DNA from 4 places in the Colwellia sp. BRX10-9 genome. Region 2 is predicted to be linked to each of the others. Evidence: predicted binding sites of a transcription regulator. Region 2 holds the regulator's gene; each other region holds the start of a gene.
What was found. Region 2 encodes FNR, which switches genes on or off when oxygen is low (the NO sensors DNR and NnrR bind a similar motif). Its sites were predicted from a motif close to TTGATCTAGATCAA; they were not measured.
Positions count from the first base shown of each region.

Region 1: the regulator FNR is predicted to act here: its motif matches at 3,814-3,827, upstream of H4J69_RS10520 (bacteriohemerythrin).
Region 3: the regulator FNR is predicted to act here: its motif matches at 2,235-2,248, upstream of H4J69_RS02755 (adenosylcobalamin-dependent ribonucleoside-diphosphate reductase).
Region 4: the regulator FNR is predicted to act here: its motif matches at 2,652-2,665, upstream of yegQ (tRNA 5-hydroxyuridine modification protein YegQ).

Region 1 covers NZ_JACGVV010000015.1:42,591-48,700, reverse strand. The annotation lists gene H4J69_RS20170 (ethylbenzene dehydrogenase-related protein) at 1-1,230, opposite strand, end outside; partial or broken gene H4J69_RS20165 (NapC/NirT family cytochrome c) at 1,234-1,785, opposite strand; gene H4J69_RS10525 (cytochrome D1 domain-containing protein) at 1,873-3,501, opposite strand; gene H4J69_RS10520 (bacteriohemerythrin) at 3,923-4,489, shown strand; gene H4J69_RS10515 (TonB-dependent hemoglobin/transferrin/lactoferrin family receptor) at 5,003-6,110, opposite strand, start outside.
Region 2 covers NZ_JACGVV010000014.1:30,335-36,444, reverse strand. The annotation lists gene uspE (universal stress protein UspE) at 1-860, opposite strand, end outside; gene fnr (fumarate/nitrate reduction transcriptional regulator Fnr) at 1,010-1,729, opposite strand; gene H4J69_RS10050 (sulfite exporter TauE/SafE family protein) at 1,768-2,445, opposite strand; gene ccoS (cbb3-type cytochrome oxidase assembly protein CcoS) at 2,451-2,663, opposite strand; gene H4J69_RS10040 (heavy metal translocating P-type ATPase) at 2,693-5,101, opposite strand; gene H4J69_RS10035 (FixH family protein) at 5,191-5,685, opposite strand; gene ccoP (cytochrome-c oxidase, cbb3-type subunit III) at 5,849-6,110, opposite strand, start outside.
Region 3 covers NZ_JACGVV010000003.1:34,183-40,292, reverse strand. The annotation lists gene H4J69_RS02770 (Do family serine endopeptidase) at 1-281, opposite strand, end outside; gene H4J69_RS02765 (YhcB family protein) at 373-828, opposite strand; gene zapE (cell division protein ZapE) at 1,005-2,120, shown strand; gene H4J69_RS02755 (adenosylcobalamin-dependent ribonucleoside-diphosphate reductase) at 2,326-4,482, shown strand; gene H4J69_RS02750 (NrdJb) at 4,516-5,184, shown strand; gene rplM (50S ribosomal protein L13) at 5,440-5,868, shown strand; gene rpsI (30S ribosomal protein S9) at 5,872-6,110, shown strand, end outside.
Region 4 covers NZ_JACGVV010000029.1:21,945-28,054, reverse strand. The annotation lists gene H4J69_RS15195 (thymidylate synthase) at 25-858, shown strand; gene H4J69_RS15190 (YfhL family 4Fe-4S dicluster ferredoxin) at 917-1,162, opposite strand; gene yegQ (tRNA 5-hydroxyuridine modification protein YegQ) at 1,170-2,570, opposite strand; gene H4J69_RS15180 (HDOD domain-containing protein) at 2,842-3,684, shown strand; gene tolC (outer membrane channel protein TolC) at 3,790-5,151, opposite strand; gene H4J69_RS15170 (NUDIX domain-containing protein) at 5,347-5,985, shown strand; gene H4J69_RS15165 (DUF1249 domain-containing protein) at 5,986-6,110, shown strand, end outside.

The DNA.
Region 1 (6,110 bases), on a different contig from region 2:
GGCGTTAATTTCTGCGTTATCGTTATCAAGTGCTAACTTATAGCCAAATGATACATGATGGTAACGAGCGCTTGAATAATCATCATGTATCGCGAAGCCAAAGTTATATACTGCACCTGCGGCAATACTGACATCACCCACTTTGTCAGATTTAAGCTTACGTTTAATGACCACAGACCAAGTACCATTTTTCAATGACGCTTCAACTTCCGCGCCTTGACCTCCATGCATATTACGTTCAGCTAATATTTGACCATCTTCAACTTCTTTGCTGCCAGATTTATAGCGAACAATATCCATGTATTTATTTTCAGCTTGCGCAGCATCAATATCACTCTGACCTTTCAATTTATCCCAACCACCCAATGCTTTATCACCACGGCCTTTTATTTCTAATTCAGTACGCGACTCTTTCAAGTACTTAGTAACACCTGAATTTAAATTTAAGCGTGTAGCGATATCTGAGCCGATGAGCTCCTCTTTTATCGGCGCATAAGGCATAGAGTTAGCGTCAGCATGGCAGGTTGCCCAACACCCAGCACGGTCAGCATATTCAACATCGTCCGTTGCTAACATAAAGGCTAACTTCATTGGGTTATCAGGATCCATTTTACCCCCTTCAACAAACGGAACTGGCGCATGATCACCGTCAGCCCAACTAAACCTCAAATATAAGCTTTCATCATCATGGCTAGCATCAATTGTTACGGGGAAACTTCCTCGCTTACCCGGTATTATGTTTGGCTCAAGTTCCTTCTCACTTTTACCTGAAACAATATTTTCACCAATATCAGCAATTTCTTTACCATGACATTCAATACAACGGTCACCTTTACTAAAAGCACGTTTACCACCATGAGACCGGCCTAATATCCATTCTAACGATGCAGTTCCCGGATAAAAAACGCTAATATCTGTGGATTTTGCTTTTGACCAATCAACATTAATCGTGCTGCTAGAACTCGTCGCTAAAGCATTATCAGTTATTGCTTTATTAGCGGTTGAATTAGTACCTGCATTGGTTAATGCTGCTTGAACTGCTTGTTCAATTTTTTCATCTATCTTCGCTTTCTCAGCAAGGTCTGCTTCCTTGATATCTGCAGCATCTTTGGATTCTTTTGCTTCTACTCGCGCTAAACCATCAAGGTACATTTGCGGTACTTCGCGAATAAATTCAGGGTTTGGTGCTTCAAGAGCTTCAAGTGCTTCATCTGACAATTGATCTCTCACACCATGGTGAGCAATACCTTTATGACAATCAATACAGGTTTGCCCTGTTTCAAATGCATTTAAATGCTGCTTGCGGGCCCGAGGTTTTTGATATTCTGGATTCATAGACTCAAAATTATGACAATTCCGACATTCTCGTGAATCAGTATTTTTCATCGCTTTCCAAACACTCTGAGCAAGTTCAAAACGATGTTCATTAAATTTTTCTTTGGTATCTAATTTACCCGTTAACCAAGAGAATACTTCTTTAGAGGCTTGTATTTTACGCACCACTTTGTGGATCCAAGGTCTAGGTACGTGACAATCAGGACAACCCGCTCTTACGCCAGTTCTATTTGAAAAATGTATGGTGGGTTTATATTCCTGATAAACATTGTCTTCCATTTCGTGACAGCCGATACAAAACTCTGTGGTGTTTGTTGCTTCCATCGCGGTGTTAAAGCCACCCCAAAAAACAATACCGACAACAAAAAAGAGCACAGCTCCGGCTACTGTTGTACCCAGCAGGAGTCGACGAGACCAAAAGCTAGGTTTAGTTATTGTGTTATTTACCATAATTAACTCGTAGGAATAAAGCGAAAAATTAAACAAAGAGTGCGAGTACAACGGCTGTTGCACTCGCATTATTAGTCAAATGACTAATTAAGTTTTGTGGTTCATACGATTATGAACGTTAAACTTACCAGTAGGCGTTGTTAAACCCTTGATACGATGTAACTCTTTAAGCGTTTTTGCATCGTAAATTACAATCTCACCCGTAGGGTTTCTAGCATCTTTACGATTCCAAACAGATACCCAAACTTCAGTACCGTCATCATTAAACTCCATATGCAGTGCCGCTTTACCTGGCTCTGTTGTTACACGGATAGTTTTAACGATTTGGTGAGTATCTTTATCAAATACTTGTACTGATTGTTGAACTTCTGGCTCAGGATGTTTCAACTGATCAGCCCAAACATATTGTGAAGTTTCATGGGTACGGATAAATGCACCAGCACCATCTGTTTCAACTTCATAGCAAAGTTTCCAAGCTTTATCAGGATGACCCATAGGATCATTGCCCCATACTGATACTAGGCCAACACCTAAGTGAGTTGTGCCACCAACAGGACCACATTCTTTATCAATCCAGTTAGCGCCAGGACCAGGATGCGGTAATGCATCAACTTCAATCATCGCTTCTAACTTACGTTCAATAGTATCAATCACAACCATTTTATTTGAAGCATTAGCCGCAATTTGGAAGTAACGACCAGAGGGATCAAAGAAACCATCATGCAAAAATTCTGCTGAAGCAATACTAGTAATGGTTAAGTTATCTAAGTCGGTATAATCAACTTGTAGCATTTGACCAGTTTCTTTAACTGCCACGATAAATGAAGACGTTAAAGGCGAAGTGTAAATAGCAGCTACACGTGCTTCATTGATGAATTCACCTTTAGTATTGTAACCACGAGTAGATACAACTTTAAGTGGGTTTAATGTTACTGCATCCATAATAACGAAATGCGCAGGCCAGTAACCTCCAGCAATTACGTATTTTCCATCGCCAGAAACTGCGATATCACGAGCGTCATAAGCCATTTTAGTTTCAGCAACTAACATTTTGTCAGGCGTTTGCCATAAATCAATTTTATTTACTTTACCGTCACGACCAATGGTGTACCAAAAACGTCCAATATCTTTTGCATGGTCAACTTTATGATGTTCTGTACCTTTAATGACATGTACTGCGTAACCCGTATCGAGGTGAGCAATAATTTTCTTAGTATCACCATCAATAATGGCGGCAGTACCTGCGTCACGTTCGATAACAACAAAGAAGTTTTTCCAATTTAAACCATGCATTGGTTTAGTTGGATAATCTTTCGGTGCTACATATTCTTTGGTGTAAGAGCGCATTTGCGCTAAAGACATTTCTGGAGGAATAGGTGGTTCCATCTGAATGAAGGTCGCTAAATTAGCTATTTCTTCTTTACTGAATAAATCGTCAAAGTTATTCATACCACCTTCAGTACCTAAAGAAATAATCTTCTCTAAACGTTGCTGGCCTTTTTTTAAAGTATTTTCAGGCTCTAAATTTTTGCCTGTTGCGCCTTTACGCAAAGTACCATGACAACCAGCACAGCGTTGAAAGTATTGTAATTTCGCTTTATCAAAGTCAGCCTCAGACAAAGTCGGCTCTGTTGCTGATACAGACAGACTAATACCAGTAACGGCCATTCCTATTGCTAAACCAAGTGCTGACAAGCCATATTTAATTATTTTCATCGTCATTCTCCAGATATTTTTACGAGCTTAATGTTTTGGATAATTCTTATTTTTTCAGTGTTCTACTCTAATTTTATTTTTATTAGAATTTCGGTTATTTCGCTTTAATAAAAGTCGAAACTGAAACACCAATAAACAAATTCGTCGTTGTTAACGTTCTGGTCTACGCGCTTTATTATTGAAAGCAACTTAAAATCAATTACAAGAAAAAGTGTTAGTCCAGTAAACAAATGTAACTATTCATTACTTCAGGAATAAATAACCTGATTCAGATCAAGTTTTAAAAGTTTTAGTCATCAATGAATTTGCAACTTGATCAAGGTCAATAAATCAGGCGTTTTTAGAAGACTTAAGCTATTTTCGTATTAGAATCACCACAGAAACCAACTACTTAACCACATTAATTTTAGGGGTATTATTTATGAATAACCGCACTAAGTCTTTACTATATGCCGCCACTATTGGTTTGATTATTGTTGCTATTTTTTTAGGCTTTTTATCAAGCATGGCCAATCCAGTTTCTTGGGTATTAATTGTTGTGCTAGCACTGGTACCTTTGATTTATAAGAAAACAAATCAAAGCAATCAGCTGGAGTGGCAAGAAGAATATAGCGTCGGCATTGAAAGTTTAGATAATGATCATAAAAAACTGATTAACTTACTTAATCAGTTCACTACTGCCTATGACTATGCGATGAGTGAAGATTTTGAACGTCAAGCATTGAGTAATTTAATTGCTTACACAAAATATCATTTTGAACGAGAAGAAAATTTACTTGTTGAGCATAATTTTATTGATGTTGAAGCCCATAAAAAACAACATAAGGTGATGATAGCTCAAGTTGAATCATTCGTTAGCTTGTATGATGAAAAAGGTCATGACGCACTATCTGAAGTCAGTAGTTTCTTAAAAGAATGGTTAATTAATCATATCAATGGCACCGACAAAGAATATACCCAGTGCTTAACAGCACATGGCGTAAAGTAAGAAGTATCCAAAAATATTACTCAAAAGAAATCTCTATTATTGTAGAAATTATTGCTAGTGATCGGCCGCTTTATTACGTTTGTTTGTTTATCACCTAAAGAATAGTGTTTCAGAGTAAAAGCAATAAAGGTTCAATTTAAGCCTTGTTGATTTTACACCAGGGTAAGGATTATTCTCACTCAATGTATTGACGAATAAAACTCAACACACATAACCTGAGTATTGCCTTATTTTAACACTGCTGCCTGACTCTCCTACTGCATCGATATAAACAGAAGTGTCGATAACATCGATGCAGAGAATGATAATGCAGGCACGCCACTGCACTATTTCGTACCTTGATGTAGCTATTCAGTTTTTTATCAGAATCAAAACTGATCGTTGACGAACAAAGATACACTCATCCCTTGAAAGATAGGCTGTCTAAAAATAGCCATCATGAACATAAAAGCCTATTCATAATAGGCTTTTTATTCATCTTAAGTTCTTGTGTTAATATTTTTCTAACTTAAGCTACCAAGCATACTTGATTTGTACTGAGCCATTAATGCCCGCCGCAGCTAAGGTATCTAATAGTGGATCATTCGCTTCAAATCCGTTTACGTCAGACCAATGAGCGTATTTTTTGTCCGTTATATTATATATTGCTGCAGCTAAAGTTATTTTATCGCTAAAACTGTAATTAACCACCAAGTCAAACGTTGTATAGCCAGACGTTGTAGCTAACTTATTGTCGGGATCATCAATATCTGATTTTCCATCAACTAAGCTGGCATTAAATGCAATAGATGCATTTTCATCAGCACTTAACCATTGCACACCAAGTAGAGCATGATTGGGTTGTATTTCATTTAATGGTTGCTCTGTATCTTTATTTTCACCATCGCTCCAAAATAAATTACCATAGGCAGTTATACTATTATTGCTATTAAAAACATTATCAAATTTACCTTTGTAGCTAAGTTCAACGCCATAGATTTCTGCATTATCAATATTTTGAGATTGAAATATTAATCGTTGCACTGCTGGATCAAACCCTAAGTTAACTTTTGTTTGAATAAAGTCTTTATAATCATTTAAAAAGCCAACCAAGTTAAATGTATGTTGTTCAATATCAACGCTATAACCTATTTCATAGCCATGAGTTTTTTCAGATTTTAAATCGGCGTTTGGAATGGCTCGCATTTTAAACATTGGAATGTCTAAACCAATATTAGCGTCTTCAAAAGGGGGAGCTCGAAAACCTTTAACGTATTGAAGATAGACTTTGCTGTTATTATTTATTTGATAAACAACACTCAATTTAGGTGAAAAACTATCTTCACTGATATAAACAATTTCAGTAGCAGGATTATCTTCTAAATACATAACATCAGGTTTAGGTGTTAATTTATAACGATCATAACGAATCGCCGGAATAATGGTGAAATTAGTACCCTCTATGGCAATTTCATCATTAATATAAATACCTAACTCTTTAACCTCTGAAATAGGAAAGTCTCTTACAGGAAATACCTCAGATAAAATGTTATTTGTTGACACACCTGTGGCTATATTAGTTTGTACACCGTTTCGCATTTCTTTAGTTTTACTCTTATTTAACTCTAAGCCATAACCAATA
Region 2 (6,110 bases):
ACATGCTCTGCAGTATTACCAATAAGTGCCGCTGAAATCCCCGTTCGACCAATAGTACCTAACACAACTAATTCAGCATCAACGTGCTTAGAAATACTTTGAATAACATCTTCAGGTAAACCTTCTTTAACATGGGTATTTTTAAGCGGAATATTAAAGCTATTAGCATGGTCTTTCATCGCACTTTTGTGATGATTAAACATAGTGTCGTTATATTCAGAGGCGTTAAACTCTGGAATTTCAATGGCAATATTTACTGGCGTACCTGGATAAGAATTCACTAAATGGACATTGGCTTTAATCAGTGAAGAAAACACTATTGATTCTTGGGTTAACTTATTATTAAGCGCTTTGTGCTCATCATCATCGCTACCGATATTGAGTGCGGTAAGTAAATTACCATTGCTTGGCCAGCTATGGTCTTTAACCAGTAATACTGGGCAGGGACATTTCCTTAAGATATGCCAATCTGTTGGCGTAAAAATAACCGACTTTAGCTTGTCATGTTGATGGGTGCCTTTGATGACAATATCGAAGTTTTCAGCCAGTACTTTTTTTATGATCTTTTCAAATGGGCGATTATGCCAAATAATACAGGTATCTATGGTTATGTCTTGGTGATCAGTTTCTGAAATCTTTTCTTCTAACCATAGTTTACGATCATTAATAACCGATTGACGCATTGCTTCTCGCTCATCGCCAGAAAGCATGGTGGTCATTTCATAAGATAAATCATAAATGGTTAAAAATGCAGTGATCTGTCCGCCACTATGTCGTGCTAATTCAATCGCACGTTTCAACGCTTTTTGATTTTCAGTGGTTGGATCAATAACGGCTAATATTTTTTTATACTTATCCATAATATTTACTCCCTAGTTATTAAATAATATTAATAATAGACCATAATTAATAGATATTATTTGCTTTAAATCATAATATTTCAATAAAAAAAATGCTTAACATCTTTAATGTTAAGCATTTATCTATAATTATTTAAAAAAGCGATAAACTACAGTGAAGCACACTCGTTAAGTTTATCCATATTAAGTATTGTGATGAGTTTTCCATCAACTGTGATTAATTCATTTTTTTGAAAACGATTTAATAATCTACTGATGGTTTCAACCGTTAAACCAATATAATTACCAATGTCACTTCGCGTCATCGTTAGGCGAAAATCTGTTAGTGACATACCCCGTGCATGATAGCGACTGGCTAAGGTTGAAATAAAAGTTGCTAAGCGTTGTTCAGCATTTTTGCGGTTAAGTAGCGTTAACATTTCTTGATCTGAGCGGATTTCGGAACTCATCATGCGAAGAATTTGTTTTTTCAACTTAGGCATCGTATTCGATAATGAATCTAAAGTATTGTAAGGTATCTCACAGACCATAGATGTTTCTAAGGCTTTTGCAAAACTAGGATGCTCTGACTCAGCAATAGCATCAAAACCTAATAAATCACCCGCTAAATGAAAACCGGTAATTTGTTCTTCACCTTGTTCATTTACCGTAAATGTTTTGAATGTTCCAGAGCGAATAGCGTATAAAGCTTGCATTTTGTCGCCATCTTGGAAAATTTGTTCGCCTTTATGAATAGGGCGTTTACGGTCAATAATGCTGTCTAGTGTATCGAGTTCTTTATCATTTAAAGAGAAAGGTAAACACAGCTCGCTGATACTACAGTTTTGACAATGAATATGTTGAGATGTAGAACATGGCTTTTTATACATATTAACCTAAATGAGTTATCCCTAATTTATCGATCATATTAAAACAATTGCTGATATGCAAACATTAAACTGTATATTCCGTATGAAATTATCATTAGCGCCATTATTTTCTTGAATTTCGTGTTTGTTACCAACGACTTTATACCAAAAGAGCCAAGTGAAAGACTTAACAAGGCTGGTAAAGTACCTAAACCAAAACTGGTCATAATTAGGGCGCCACTGAGGGCACTTCCACTGGCTAAGGACCAAGTTAATGTTGAGTAGACTAAACCACAAGGTAACCATCCCCAGACTGCTCCTAATGCTAGCGCTTGTTTAGCATTATTAATGGGAATAAACCTTTTACTTAACGGGGATAGATAGCGCCAAAGGAACTTACCCATTTTTTCAACTTTTGATAGCCACATTAACCATTGGCCTAAATACAAGCCTAATAAAATTAAAAATACCGCTGCAAATAACCGTAAAAAACCTAATGGAACGCCAATATTCTTTATTGCAATAGAACTACTAAATCCAACGATTGCCCCAATTAAGCTATAAGAAAAAATTCGGCCAACATTATATGCACCGACCAGCTTAAATTTATCGCTGCCTTTTTGTTGCGGTGATATAGCAGATGTTAACATCGTTGTTATACCACCGCACATACCGATACAATGTCCCGAACCTAACAAGCCGATGATGAATGCCGATAAATAATCTATACTCAACATGGCTGTTATTTACTACCCGTATCATTCTTAGCTGTATTTTCGCTATGGGTTTCAGTGGACTTTTTGGTGGTAGTGTTTTCATCTTCATCAAACAAGATACTCATACCTTGTTTCTCTAAATCATCAAATTGTTCAGTTTTTACTGCCCAAAAAAATAAATAAATGGCGATAGAGGTTAGGATTATCGCTATGGGGATCAAAATATAAATAATGCTCATGGTCTTTATGCTCTATTATAAGTTTGCGTTTACTTTTTTAATAAACGTAACGAGTTAGTGATAACCAATATCGAACTTGCAGACATACCTATAACCGCCATATAGGGGGTAATGTAGCCTGAAACGGCAAGGGGCAATACAATAGCATTATAACCGAATGCCCAAAAATAATTTTGCCAAATAATGCGACGAGTTTTATTGGCGACTTGTCTTAATGTTGTTATCGACTTTAAACGATTATTGAGTAAGATAACATCGGCACCACTTTTAGCTATATCGGTGCCACTCCCCATAGCAATCGAGACATGGGCTGCGCCGAATACTGGCGTATCATTGACACCATCGCCGACCATAGCAACGGTTGAGTTTTTAGGCTGACTTTTTATTATCGCCATCTTATTAGCCGCAGTCAAAGTACTATGTATCTCGTCTAAATGTAGCAATGCCTGAACTTTTTCACAGCCAGCAGGGTTATCACCCGATAGCATGATGGTATAAATATTACTTTTCTTTAAGTCATCTAACAGCGTTTGGGCATCATTGCGAATTTCATCGCTTAAATAAAAAGCAGCGACTAATTGGTTGTCTGCTACTAATAGGCAAGAAGCCGTCGCAAATTCTGCCAACATACTTGATTCGCTAAGCAACCAATTAGGTTTACCGATTTGAAAGTTTTGACCGTTCACTTTCCCTTGAATACCAGCACCAGATTTAATTTCAACGGCTTGAGTATGGTAGGAGTAATCACGAAATGCTTTAAACGGTTTGGCTAAAGGGTGCTCAGAATAAGACTCGAGCGCTGCTGCTATAGCTAAAACCTGCTGCTTGCTATAGTTAAGCTTTTCATTATTAAAGCGCTTTATTTCATTAATAGAAAAATCACCAGAAGTTAAGGTACCTGTTTTATCAAAAGCAATAGTGGTTAATTTCGGTAATGTTTCCATAACATGTGCAGATTTGATCATGATACCTTCGCGGTTTAAGCGTGTGGTCGCACAGGTTAACGCTGTGGGGGTTGCCAGTGACAATGCGCAAGGGCAGGTAGCAACGAGTACCGATAAGGTGATCCAAAAAGCTTCTTCAGGTAAATGCTGTTGCCAATAAAATGCAGTGCCTATAGCGGTTAGTAAAATAATCGCAACAAAGTATTGAGCGATTTTATCTGATAATTTTGCTAATTTGGGTTTATGCGCCTGAGATGATTCACTTAATCTGATCAGTTGGCTTAAAAAAGAATGTTCACTGGCTTGTTTAACTTCAACGTTGATATTACCGTCACCATTTATAGTGCCTGCAAAGACAGTATCGCCTATTGATTTATTTAAGGGTAACTGCTCACCCGACAACATCGCTTCGTTGAGTTGGCTGCTGCCTGTAATTATTGTGCCATCAGCGGGAACCACTTCGCCTGGTTTTATGAGTACAATATCGAGAGGACGAAGTTTTTTTGCTGGTAGTATGACTTCTTTTTCTGTTCCTTTATCATCAATGAGTTTTGTCGCTATCATCGGCATTAACTTAAGCAAGTTAGCCGAGACTTCCGCGGCGCGACTTCTTGCTCTAAATTCTAAAAATTTACCAATAAGTAGTAAAAAAGTGAACATCGATACTGATTCAAAATAGACTTCACCTTGCTGAGTGATTGTTGCCCAAGCACTGGCCGAAAATGCCAGTGAAATCGCTATAGCAACAGGAACATCCATAGATAAACGCTTCACTTTTAAAGCATTAATAGCTCCCTTGTAGAAGGGTAATGCGCCATAGGTGACAATAGGTAAGGTCAAGAATAAGCTCGCATAGCGTAAATAGATTAAGTTGTACTCGTCCATGCCAGAAAAGGCGCCAAAGTATAAGCCAAAAGCGATCATCATGACTTGCATCATTAAAATACCAGAGATACCTAGGCGTTTAATATAATTATTACTTTGGGTTTTGTTAAGTTTTTCGGCGGTACTCGCTTTAAAAGGGAGGGCTTGGTAACCAATATTGCTGATATGATTAATCAGCTCACTAAGTTGTACTTCACTATTATTCCATCGAACAGTTGCACGTTGTGTCGTGGCATTTACATTAATTTTAATTAAGCCGTTTATCTTGATAAGTTGCATTTCGATAAGCCACGCACATGCCGCGCAGCTTATACCGTCAATCGTTAAAATTGCTTCGCTATATTCATCATTTTTATAAGTAAATTCACTTTGTAGGCTGTCATCATCAAGTAACTTATTACGTTGTAACTGCTCAGGAACCAGAGGCTCACCTTTCAGTGCGGGAGCTGTTCTAAAACGATAATATTCACCTAAACCGTTATCAATAATCGCTTGAGCAACACTTTGACATCCAATACAGCACATCGGCTGCATGGTATTCTCAATTTTTATTGATAAATCTAACCCATTAGGAACAATTTCACTGCAGTGATAACAAAGTGTTTTCATATGTTGAGGCCAAGCAAATAATTGGTTTTTATAGAGGTGTTGCTTAGGTGAGGTTAATCAACACCTAAGCTAATAGAGACTATTGGCGCTTAGTTAGCTTCTCTAACATTAGGAATAATATCGATAAATTCACTTTGAGGTAAGAAAATAGTATTTTGAATTTTCCAGTGATTCTCAAAAGGCGTTATGGTTAAGCGCCATTTTCCCTTTACTGGTTCATCAAAGACATGCCTAAAATAGCCATTACCGTCAGGCGTGAGTGCTAAATAGAAATCTCTATCAGCAAGAGTCGGGTGATAAAAATTAAGATTTAACACCGGGAATACTTTATCAATACCGGTAGGTTTGATAATTAATTCGTTATCTTGCAGTTTTAATGCAAAGCGCATCCCTAATTTTTGGGCAAGCTTTACTTTAGATACTTCTAGGTTAATTGCTTTACCTTTTTTATAGTAATCACCAACGACTAATGGATCGGGATTATGGTTAGCAATAAAGTAAGTCGAAATACCAGCAACAACCGCGGTAGCGGGGAGAATAAAAACGAACCAAGCCCAAGGCTCTTTGTACCAAGATGTTTTCATATTAAAAATTCAGTCGGTGAAAGTGCGCATATTATACGACTTTTTTCTATTGGGAACTATTAAAAAACCAACAATTTACTCACTATTCTTGGCTTGGAAGATATAAAAAAGCCTTGCGGTAATAATACCGCAAGGCTGATATATTGAGACTAATTAAGCGCAGTTATTCTTGCGATAAACTATACACATATGCACTAACAAGATGTATTTTTTGTTCACCTAAAATATCTTTCCATGCGGGCATTACACCAGCTCGACCATTTTTAATAGATGACTCAACGGCACGTGGAGAGCCGCCATACAACCATATGTTGTCAGTTAAGTTAGGCGCTCCTAAAGGAATACCCATAGCTAAACTACCTTTACCGTCAGCACCATGGCAACTTGCGCACAGAGCGAACTTTTCTTTACCGGCAGCAGCACTG
Region 3 (6,110 bases), on a different contig from region 2:
ACCCCTGAGCCTAAACCTCGAAATTCACGTTTTCTTGCTTGGTTTTGTTGAGGATTACCAAAGAAAAACTTTAAAGCATCTGGTACTTTAGATTTATCTTCGTGGGTACCGGTAACCGAAATTAGCACGACACCCGGAGTAACCTTCTCTAGCATCGGCGCTAAACTTGGCAACTGTTGACCACTAACGGAAAAAGGTAAATTGGCTTGGACGGGCAAACTTGCCACGGCAATAGAGCCGGAAAGAAGAATACTTGTTGCTAAAACAGACAGTTTTTTCATAAAAGAGACAACCTTCTTATAAACATAAATGATTAATGTAATTTTATACTTAACTAAAGACCTATGCTGTGTGCGTTAGTTCCAAAGAACATTAGCCTACATTTGTAACACTTTGTTTCTTGTCGGCAAAAAGTCCACTCGCTTGACCTGAGTAGTCAAGTGGTGGTTCTGTGCTTGTTTCTTCACTCTTACGTTCGGCTCGGCTGTGACGTAATGATACGGTTTGTGCAAGTTGTTCTTGTGTTTCTTTTGAGAAAAAAGGCATGCCATCAACGTCTGAAGGTGTTGCTTGTTTTAATAACTGCGTACTTTTTTCCATTTGCAACATGGCTGTTTGGCAAGTGCTATTCATTTTGTCCAAAAGTATTGTTGAATCATCTAAATGTTCTGCAACATCGAGTTTATATTGCGCTAAAGCGGCTTCACTATTACTAACGCGTTCACTAAGTTTCTGGTTGTCTTGGACTGATGCAGATAAAAAACGACTAGCAACAAAACCTATTGCCGCACCAACTAATAAAAGAAAAATTGCTAAAACTATATCCATAGTGTCAAACCCTCGTTATATTCAATAAAATTAGTAAAAATATAGGAACTTATTTTGTATAATAGCGCTTCTGTTCGCGCTTACCTAATGAATATGATTGCGAATTTGTTAATTTCAAGAAAATATTTCATTAGTCCTGTAAAGACTTTGTGAAACAAAATATAAGTGGCCAATAAATGATCAAGCTTTCACCTCTAGATAAGTATAATGAAGATTTAACTCGTGATGATTTTTTACATGACGATGCGCAGGAAAATGCGGTAAAAAACTTACAGCGTCTCTATGAAGATCTTCAAAATAAACCCTTACCCGTTGAAGGATTTAAGAAGGTGCTTAATCGCTGGAAGCGCATTGTTGCCTCATCTGAAACCAAAACCATACAAGGACTTTATTTTTGGGGTGGCGTTGGTCGAGGGAAAACTTATTTAGTTGATACATTTTATGATTGTTTGCCTTTTGAAAATAAAATGCGTGTTCACTTTCATCGCTTTATGCACCGTGTTCATCAAGAATTAAAAACATTAACCGGGCAAGCTGACCCATTGAAAATAATTGCCAAACGTTTTGCTGATGAAACCTGTATTATTTGTTTTGATGAATTTTTTGTTTCCGACATTACCGATGCAATGATCCTTGGCGCTTTGTTTGAAGAATTATTTGCACATAATGTTACTTTAGTGGCAACGTCAAATATTATACCTGACGGTCTGTACCGAAATGGTTTGCAACGCGAACGTTTTTTACCAGCTATTAAACTCATCAATAAACATTGTGATGTGGTAAATGTCGATAGCGGTATTGATTACCGTTTGCGAACCCTAGAGCAAGCCGAGATTTACCATGCTCCACTTGATGCAGAGGCAAGTGAAAACCTGGCGCAATATTTTATTCAATTGTCGGTCAAACCAGGTAAGAAAGATGTTGACGTTAAAATAAATAATCGCTCATTATCGGCGATTGAAGAGTCAGACGGTATTGTGCACTTTGACTTTTCGGTGTTGTGTGAATCCGCACGTAGTCAAACTGACTATATGGAGATAAGTCGTTTGTATCACACGGTATTATTAGCAAATGTTAAACAAATGAGTGTCGATCGTGAAGATGCGGCCCGTCGATTTATTGCCTTGGTTGATGAATTTTATGAACGTAATGTAAAATTAATTATTTCTGCTGAAGTCGAAATGGAAAATTTATACAGCCACGGCGGTTTGGAATTTGAGTTCAAACGTTGTTTAAGTCGTTTACAAGAAATGCAGTCACATGATTATTTAGCAAGTAAGCACTTACCTTAGTGAGATAGTAAAACTTACTTAAAGATAATTATAAAAATGCCGATTTAACGATCGGCATTTTTTTATGCCAACTTTAGCGTTATTACGCTAACTAGCTATATGTTGTGTTATTTATTGATCTTGATCGCAATATGTAGTGCTTTGGCTTTTGTCATTTATTTTTATAGGTAATATACACCAAAAATAAAATGATAAAGGAATGCTGATGACAAACGCTTTTTCACCAGGCTTAGCGACAAGTATTAAATTACAAGCCGCTTCAGTTGATATTTGGGATAAAAAATACCGCTTAAAAGACAAACATGGCCACCCGCAAGAGAATACTATTTCAGAAACATTTCATCGAGTTGCCTTAGCGCTCGCGGATATAGAAAATAAAGATAAGAAAAAGTGGTACGAGAAATTTGTTTGGGCGATGGAATGTGGCGCCTATCCTGCGGGACGAATAATATCAAATGCAGGTGCCAAAAAATTTAAGCCCGCCACATCAACAATAAACTGCACGGTTTCAGGCACTATCGACGATTCAATGACGGGTATATTAACTGCGGTGCACCAAGCAGGCCTAACGTTAAAGGCGGGGTGTGGTATTGGTTATGAATTCTCAACTTTAAGACCTAGTGGTGCCTTTGTTGCTGGCGCCGGTGCCACAACTTCAGGTCCACTGTCGTTCATGGATATCTTCGATAAAATGTGTTTTACCATTAGTTCTGCCGGCGGGCGGCGTGGTGCGCAAATGGGGGTTTTTGATATCTCTCACCCTGATGTTAAACGTTTTATTTTAGCGAAGCGCGAGGATGGTCGGTTACGGCAATTTAATTTATCACTACTGATCAGTGATGAATTTATTGCTGCTGTAAAAAATCAACAAGACTGGTTACTCAATTTTCCTATTTCTCACCAAGAGTTACTTGCCGATGATATCGCTATCACCGATCGGGATAAAATACTCTTCAAAGAGAATTATTTTGATAACGCTTATATTAAAAAACATAATTATGTATTGAATCATGAAGGTAAAATCGCCTGTAAAATTTATAGCACGATACCAGCTGTTAGGCTGTGGGATATGATAATGAGCAATACATTTGACTATGCTGAACCAGGTTTTTTACTCATTGACCATGCTAACGAAATGAATAACAACTGGTTTTGTGAAAAACTACGTGCAAGTAATCCCTGCGGCGAACAAATATTACCGCCCAACGGTGCTTGTCTGCTGGGTTCAGTAAATTTAGTTAAATTTGTTGAGCAACCTTTCACTTCTAGTGCGAAATTTAATTGGGATAAATACCGCGAAGTTATTAAAGTTTTTACCCGCATGCTCGACAACGTAGTAGAAATTAATGGCTTACCACTGCCTGAACAACAGCAAGAAATTCAAAGTAAGCGCCGTCATGGTATGGGGTACTTAGGATTAGGCTCAGCTCTGACATTATTAAAAATACCTTATAATAGTCCTGAAGCCCTGGCTTTTACTGACAAAGTATCAAAAGTTTTAGCGATAACGGGGTGGCAAGAAGCGTTAAATTTAGCAAAAGAAAAAGGTCCTGCGCCGATACTTGCACAAACGTTCGTGGTAACTCAGCAAATGCTAGTAAAACGCCCCGAAATGATAAAAGACGGCATAAAAGTGGCGGATAAAATAAAAGGTTCAGTTCTGCACGCAAAATACAGTCGTTATATGCAGCGTATCGCTGAAGAAAATCCTGAACTTGTCGAAGCGTTAGCTGAGGTTGGCGCCCGTTTTACACATCATTCTTCAATAGCACCCACAGGCACTTTAGCGCTCAGTCTAGGTAATAATGTATCTAATGGTATTGAACCAAGCTTTGCACATGAATATCACCGCAATATTATTCGTCAAGGTAAGAAATCAAAAGAATCCGTCGCTGTTTCAAGTTATGAACTGCTGGCATATCGTCATTTTATCAATAAAGATGCTTTGGCATATAGCGAAGATGACAATAAAAAGCTGCCTAACTATTTTGTATCTGCCGATGCCATCGCTCCTAAAGAACATGTTGATATTCAGTCTGCGGCACAATACTGGATAGACTCGTCTATTTCAAAAACAATTAATGTTCCAACTGATATCGATTATGAAAACTTCAAAGATATCTATTTGTATGCATACGACCAGGGCTTGAAAGGCTGTACGACTTTTCGTTTTAACCCAGAAGTCCATCAAGGCGTATTAGTAAAAGACGAAGAACTCGCTAATGTAACGTATCAGTTTACCTTAGCCGATGGCACTGAGATTTTAGCGAAAGGTAATGAAGAGGTGGTTTACGACGGCGAAACGCATACGGCTGCAAATCTTCATGACGCTTTAAAAGAAGGTTACTACGGTAAGCTCTAAAAGCCCTGGCAAAAAATAACGAGGAAACTAATAATGAGAGAAATTAATCAAGCGATCACTGCGGTTAAGGTGTTAGTTGCTGATCAGCTGCCTGTTAAAGAAAAAATAAAAGGCATCGCGGATAAACTCACCGAAAGTACAAAACGTCCTGAAATGTTAATTGGTTCTACTTATAAAATAAAACCGCCAGTATCAGACCATGCTCTTTATATTACTATTAATGATATTTTGCTCAATCAAGAAAGTGACCAAGAAACTCGCCGTCCTTTCGAAATTTTTGTCAATTCAAAAAATATGGAGTTTTATTCTTGGGTAGTGGCGCTAACACGGGTTATTTCAGCGGTATTTCGCAAGGGAGGTGACTGCACCTTTTTAGTCGAAGAGCTAAAAGCAGTATTTGACCCCAAAGGTGGCTATTACCAAAGAGGCACAGGTATATTTATGCCATCGGTGGTCGCTGATATTGGCCATGTTATTGAAACACATTTAAAGGCATTAGATATGTTGCCAAAAAGTGAAAGAGATAACCACCAACAAGCCTACATTGAGGAAAAGCGCCAAACAATAAAAGCTAAAGAGGGAAGTGAGCTATTAGCTTTTCCAACCACAGCAAGCCAATGTGTAAAATGTTATCAAAAGTCGGTAATCTCATTAGACAATTGCCCTACTTGCTTAAATTGCGGCGATTCAAAATGTGGTTAGTTACTAGCTAGCGATTGTATTCGTGATAAAAGTTTAAAAAAAGTGCAATTGATTGTGATTTATAGGTGATCTTAGTAGATAACTTCTGTATAATCCGCGCTCCCTGCGTTACAAATGCCTACTGTTTTTGACTTTTGTGAAAAGTAGTGGCGATGGACTCGATACTCGAAGGGGTAGAGCGTGGTCTTTTTAACCGGTGATGCTAATTCTTAGCATTCATCATTTAAAGTAACATAATAAATATTGGGTTTTTTAATGAAAACTTTTGTAGCAAAACCAGAAAGCGTACAACGCGAATGGTTCTTAGTGGACGCCGAAGATAAGACTTTAGGACGTATCGCTACTGAAATTGCAACCCGTTTACGCGGCAAGCATAAAGCAGAATATACTCCTCACGTAGATACTGGCGATTACATCGTTGTTATTAACGCTGAGAAAGTGAAAGTAACTGGTAATAAAGCGAAAGGTAAAATTTACTACTCGCATACAGAATTCCCAGGCGGTCTTAAGCAAATTAGTTTTGAAAAACTAATTGAAAAAGCTCCAGAGCGTGTTTTAGAATTCGCAGTTAAAGGTATGTTACCTAAAGGTCCTTTAGGTCGTGAAATGTTCCGTAAGCTTAAAGTTTACGCGGGCACTGAACATAAGCATACTGCACAACAACCACAACTTTTGGAGCTTTAAGCAATGGCTGATAATCAATATTACGGTACTGGTCGTCGCAAGAGCTCAACTGCTCGTGTGTTCATGAAAGCTGGTAACGGTGCAATTACAATTAACAAGCGTGACATTTCTGTATACTTTGGTCGTGAAACGGCTCGTATGGTTGTTCGTCAACCATTAGAATTAGTTGAAATGTTAGAAAAGTTTGACTTTAACATCACTGTTGTTGGTGGTGGTATTTCTGGTCAAGCTGGCGCAATTCG
Region 4 (6,110 bases), on a different contig from region 2:
AAATTTTTTAGAGAAGGAAAGACAGTGAAAGAATATTTAGATCTCATGCGACATGTTCGTGATAACGGCGTACAAAAATCAGACCGCACAGGTACAGGCACCAAAAGTATTTTTGGTTATCAAATGCGTTTTGACTTAGCAAAAGGCTTTCCACTGGTCACCACTAAAAAATGTCATCTAAAATCAATTATTCATGAATTATTATGGTTTATTAAAGGTGAGTCTAATATTGCTTACTTAAGTGAGAATGGCGTTAAAATTTGGGATGCTTGGGCAACAGAGTCGGGCGAACTAGGGCCTGTATATGGAGTACAGTGGCGTAATTGGCCATCAGCCAATGGCGAAACAATTGATCAACTTACACAATTGATTGATGATTTAAAAAATAACCCAGATTCACGACGTCATATTATTACCGCTTGGAATCCTGCATTATTACCTGATACATCTATAAGCCCTGCAGAGAATGCTGCACAGGGCAAGCAAGCATTACCCCCGTGCCATACGCTTTTTCAATTCTATGTACTCAATGGCAAGCTGTCGTGTCAATTATATCAACGCAGTGCCGACATCTTTCTAGGTGTACCCTTTAATATTGCAAGTTATGCACTATTTACCATGATGATCGCCCAAGTCTGTGATTTAGAGCTAGGTGATTTTGTTCATACTTTCGGAGATGCTCATTTATACTCAAACCATATGGAACAAGTTGATGAACAACTAAGTCGCACTCCGCTACCTTTGCCAACTATGAAAATTAATCCTGAGATAAAAAGTATTTTTGATTTTACTTTTGAAGACTTTGAATTAGTGAATTATCAATGCCACGCTCATATAAAAGCCGCTATATCTGTCTAAATACAAACTTAATCGACTGAGCAATTGCACGTTATTGTTTCAGTCGTAGTAGGTGCTGTTAACCATGCATAGCGATAAATTTAGCTAATAACGTTTGCTCATTTTCATTATGCTTTGGATCTTTTTTGATACAATCAATAGGACAAACGCTAATACAAGTTGGCTTGTCATAATGGCCAACACATTCAGTACATTTATCCACGTCAATTTCATAAATCATGCTACCCAATGCAATGGCCTCATTAGGACATTCTAGATCACACATATCACAGTTAATACATGCATCTTCTATAATCAGTGCCATGGCCCTATTACGCTACTTGATTTTGTGTAAACGGTTGGCGTGTTGTGCCACCTTCATTAAGGTAGCGCATAATAATACCAAAAGTTAAATCGTGCTCAGTTACTAACGAAATTGATACTTTATGACCGGACCCTTTTGCGTCAATAATAACTTCACCTTTGGCGTTCTCCATATGAGATAAAACAAAAGATGTATTACCTAGCGGTGTCATTAACTCTAAACGGTCACCGACTAGAAATTTATTTTTTACTTCTATTTCTACTAAACCTGTTATTTCGTTGCGGCCTAATATTTCACCAACAAATTGCTGAGTATCACTTTTTGAATAACCGTAATCAGAATTTTGTGTGTCACTATGGCGGTGACGTTTTAAGAAACCTTGGGTATAACCTCGGTGAGCAAGATGTTCTAAATCGGTATTTAAATTTTGATTAAAAGGTTTATTACTTAAAGCATCAGAAATAGCTTGGCCATAAATTTGTGCTGTTCGAGCACAGTAATAAAATGATTTAGTTCGACCTTCAATTTTTAATGAATGCACGCCTATTTTTATTAAACGTTCTACATGTTCAACGGCACGTAAATCCTTTGAATTCATTATATAAGTACCGTGCTCATCTTCAAATGCTGGCATATATTCACCGGGTCGACCTTGCTCTTGCAATAAAATAATATCCTCAATTGGTTGTTGCTCTGGAATAATGATTTTAGCTGAATCAGGGATAAATAGTTCTGGTTTTACTTTAGTGTCTGGCTGTACCGCTATTATATCACCGGTTTCGTTTTCTTTTGCTTGGTGGCTATCATATTTCCAACGACAAGCATTTGTACATGTTCCTTGATTTGGGTCGCGTTTATTAATGTAACCAGACAACAAGCAACGACCAGAATATGCCATGCATAAAGCACCATGAACAAAAACTTCTAATTCCATTTCAGGGCATCGAAAACGAATCTCTTCAATTTCATCAAGCGATAATTCACGTGATAAAATAACGCGCTCAACACCTTGTTGATACCAAAACTTTACGGTTGCCCAATTAACCGCATTAGCTTGCACAGATAGATGAATTGGCATATCAGGGAATTTTTCCCGTACCATCATGATAAGGCCGGGATCAGACATGATCAGGGCATCGGGCTGCATTGCTATAACGGGCGTAATATCTTTAATAAACGTTGTTAATTTACTGTTATGTGCAGCAATATTATTGACTAAGTAAAACTTTTTACCTAGGGAATGAGCTTCATTAATACCAATTTTAAGATTCTCTAAATTGAATTCATTATTTCTCACCCGTAAAGAGTAACGGGGTTGCCCTGCGTACACAGCATCAGCTCCGTAAGCAAAAGCATAACGCATATTTTTTAAGGTTCCAGCAGGCGATAATAATTCAGGTTTTAGCATAATGAACAACATAGATGATTTATATTAGCTGTATTATAAAAACATCGTTTGTCATAGGTAAACAGCTTATCAGGCGGTTCTTTGATGAAAATCATATTAAGTGATTAAAAACTAGAATTTTAAATATTTGAGCATTTGTCTAATAAAGATACAGTATTGAAAAATTTACTAATATTTGACCTAAAATAATAATATAAGCAAAAAACTGTGCTACTTTTTAATGTAATACAATTGATAATTGACAAATGATAATAATAATTAAGGTGAGACTATGGGAACTGAAAATGCCCTTTATACAATTTTAGTAGAAAAAATTAAACAAGATGCGCTTGTACTTCCAACCTTGCCAGAAGTAGCACTGAAAGTGCGCCAAGCGGCGGATGATCCAAACATTAACTTAAAACAAATGAGTGATATTATCGGTCATGACCCTGCTTTATCTTTGGGTATGTTGAAAGTAGCGAATAGCGTTATTTTAGGACGTTCTGTTAAAGTTGAAACAGTCAACCAGGCTGTAACTCGCATTGGTTTGCGCCAAATCAAAAGTATCGCAACAGCGATGGCGTTAGAGCAAGTATTTGTTTCAAAAAATGAAATAGTTTCAATGTATTTGAAAAAGTCATGGAAAAAAACCGTCGATGTAGCCGCAGTTGCCATCAGTTTAATGACTTTTTATATCCAAGACCATAAACACACATCATTAACGTTAGACACCTTAACATTGGCGGCACTGGTTCATAATATAGGTGTTTTACCCATTTTAACTGAAGCTGAAAATCATCCTGATGTTTTCGCTAACCCGACTTTTTTACAGCAAGCTATTGCTAAGTTAGCTGCGGATATTGGTGGAGAAGTGACTAAAGCGTGGGGATTCTCAGATGAATTTGTCACCTTAGTAACCAGTTGGAGTGATTTAACGGTATTACCTTCTGAAACCCATTATTTGGACTTCATTCGTGCAGGTGCTATTCACAACGGTATTTTCAAGAATGTATCAACCTGTGAAGTGTTATTAAAAAGCTATGTGAATAAAGGTATTTTACCTGACGTGGACTTTATGAAAAGTGAAAAATTTCAACAGATGGTTACTGATGTAAAAACTATGTTTAGTTAATAACAATAAAGTTGTAGACAATAAAAAACCCTGAAATATCAGGGTTTTTTATATCTATAACTTTTAAACCTACAATTAATACTTCACAAAGGAAGTTTAATAAGCTTACTTAGCGGCACTTAACCCTTGATTGATGTTGATTAAGTCTTGCTCACTGATTGTACCTGCCGCACGTTTTAACGATAAAATTGATTGTACATAATTATAGCGCGTTGATGATAAGTTACGTTTTGCGTTATATAAATTACGCGTGCTATCTAACACATCAACAATAGTACGAGTTCCTACTTCAAAACCAGCTTCCGTTGCTTTTAATGCACTATCAGCACTAACAACAGATTGCTCAAGGGCTTTGATTGCCGAAACAGCAGCAATAACGGTGTTGTAAGCATTACGTGTATTACGAACAACATTACGATAAGTTAACTCTAAATCTTGGCTGGCAGCAACATAGTTGCTCTGTGCTTCGCGAACAGCACTTGACGTAGCGCCACCAGAATAAATAGGTACGTTTAACGTTATGCCGATAGACTGACTATCTAAAGCAGGGTTTTCAAAAGTGGCATTGTTTACTTCGTTATCTTGATCTCTAGCACCATAACTGCCCGATAAACTTAATGTTGGATAATGACCAGATCTTGCGATATTAATATTTTCTTTAGCAACATCAACCGCTATTTTTTGGCTAATTAAATCTAAATTTTTTGCTTCTGCTGTTTGTTGCCATTCATTTGCACTGTCAGGTATAGGGCGTGAGGTACTGAAACGTTCAGTGTTTAAAACACTTAAGTCTCTTGGATACACATTGGTAATTACCCTTAACGCTTCTTCTGCAGTGTAAACACTGTTTTCAGCGCGAATTTCAGAAGTAACGGCATTATCGTATTGCGACTGTGCTTCATGCACGTCTGTTACTGCTTTTAGACCAACAGAGTAACGTTGTTTTGTCTGTTCTAATTGACGCTCAATAGCCGCTTTCTCAGCTTTAGCAAAATCTAAATCGTCTTTAGCACTTAAAACATCAAAATAAGCGGTCGTTACTCTAACAATCAATTCTTGTTTTGCTGCTTGATAAGAAACATCACTGCGGTGCGCGGCTTTTTTGGCATTATCTAATCTTAACCATGTACTATGATTGTATAATGACATACTTAAACTTAAGCCATAGCGCAAAGTATCAGATTTATTGGTCAATGTTCTATTTGATGATTGCCCATCATCCGATGTTGGAATAAATTGATCTTTACTCATTGTGTAGCTAGCTGAAGCACTGATCTCTGGTAATAAAACAGCTCTGGCTTGATCTATGCCTTCTTTTGATGCGTTAAATAAAGCCTTTGATCTCAATACGGTAGGATCATTTTTTTGTGCTTGTTGATAAACGCCCAATAAATCTTCAGCGTTAACTAACGTAGTATTAGTTACACAAACCAAACCAATGATCAGTGCCGTAATTGTTTTTTTCATGAGTGAGCTATTCCTTTGAGTGTGCCATGTACGCTATATTATTATGATACTATCGTATCTTGATTTTTGAATTAGCTAAATAAAATAAGTGTTTGCGAATGCATTCTAGTGTAACAAAATGTTTTATGCTAGTGCTCGCTTTATTATAGTATCTTCATTTATTTTAAATTTTTATATGGGAAATAAAGCCACTCAATGCCTAACAAAAATACAAAACCATCAAAGTTTTCAAATAAAGACGTCACCATTTATCAACAAAAAACCTGCTACCAAGGTGTGTTTAAAATGGATGAGTATCAACTTAGTCATCGATTATTTGATGGTGGCGAAAGTAAAGTATTAACGCGCGAAGTTTTTGAACGTGGTCATGCGGTAGTCGTTATTCCTTACGATGCGACCTATGATCGTGTTGTGTTAATCGAACAATTTCGAGTTGGCGCTATTGGTCAAGGAGACACGCCATGGCTATTAGAGTTTGTCGCCGGTATGTTTGGTCAAGATGAATCGCCTATTGATGTTGCTATTCGAGAAGCTAAAGAAGAAGCCGACTTAACGTTAAATGCTAATCAACTCGATAAAGTGCTGGAGTATTTTTCAAGTCCTGGTGGTATGAGCGAAGTTATACATTTATATGTTGCTAATATAGATAGCAAAAATGTCTCAGGGGTGCACGGTTTAGAAACTGAAAGTGAAGATATTTTGTTGCATGTCATGTCAAGAGAACAAGCCATGTCGTTGTTAGAAAATGGAAAAATCACCAATGCAGCAACAATAATTGGGTTACAATGGCTACAGAATAACTTTCATCAACTACAGCAGAAATGGTCTTCGTAAATGATACAGCAAAGTAAAAAATATCAGCCAAGATTATCAACCTTAATGAATCTTTGTGAAGTTAACTATATGTTTTTAGTTCGCTTATTGGCCAGTCATAACGATGAAGAAGCGGTTGGTGATGA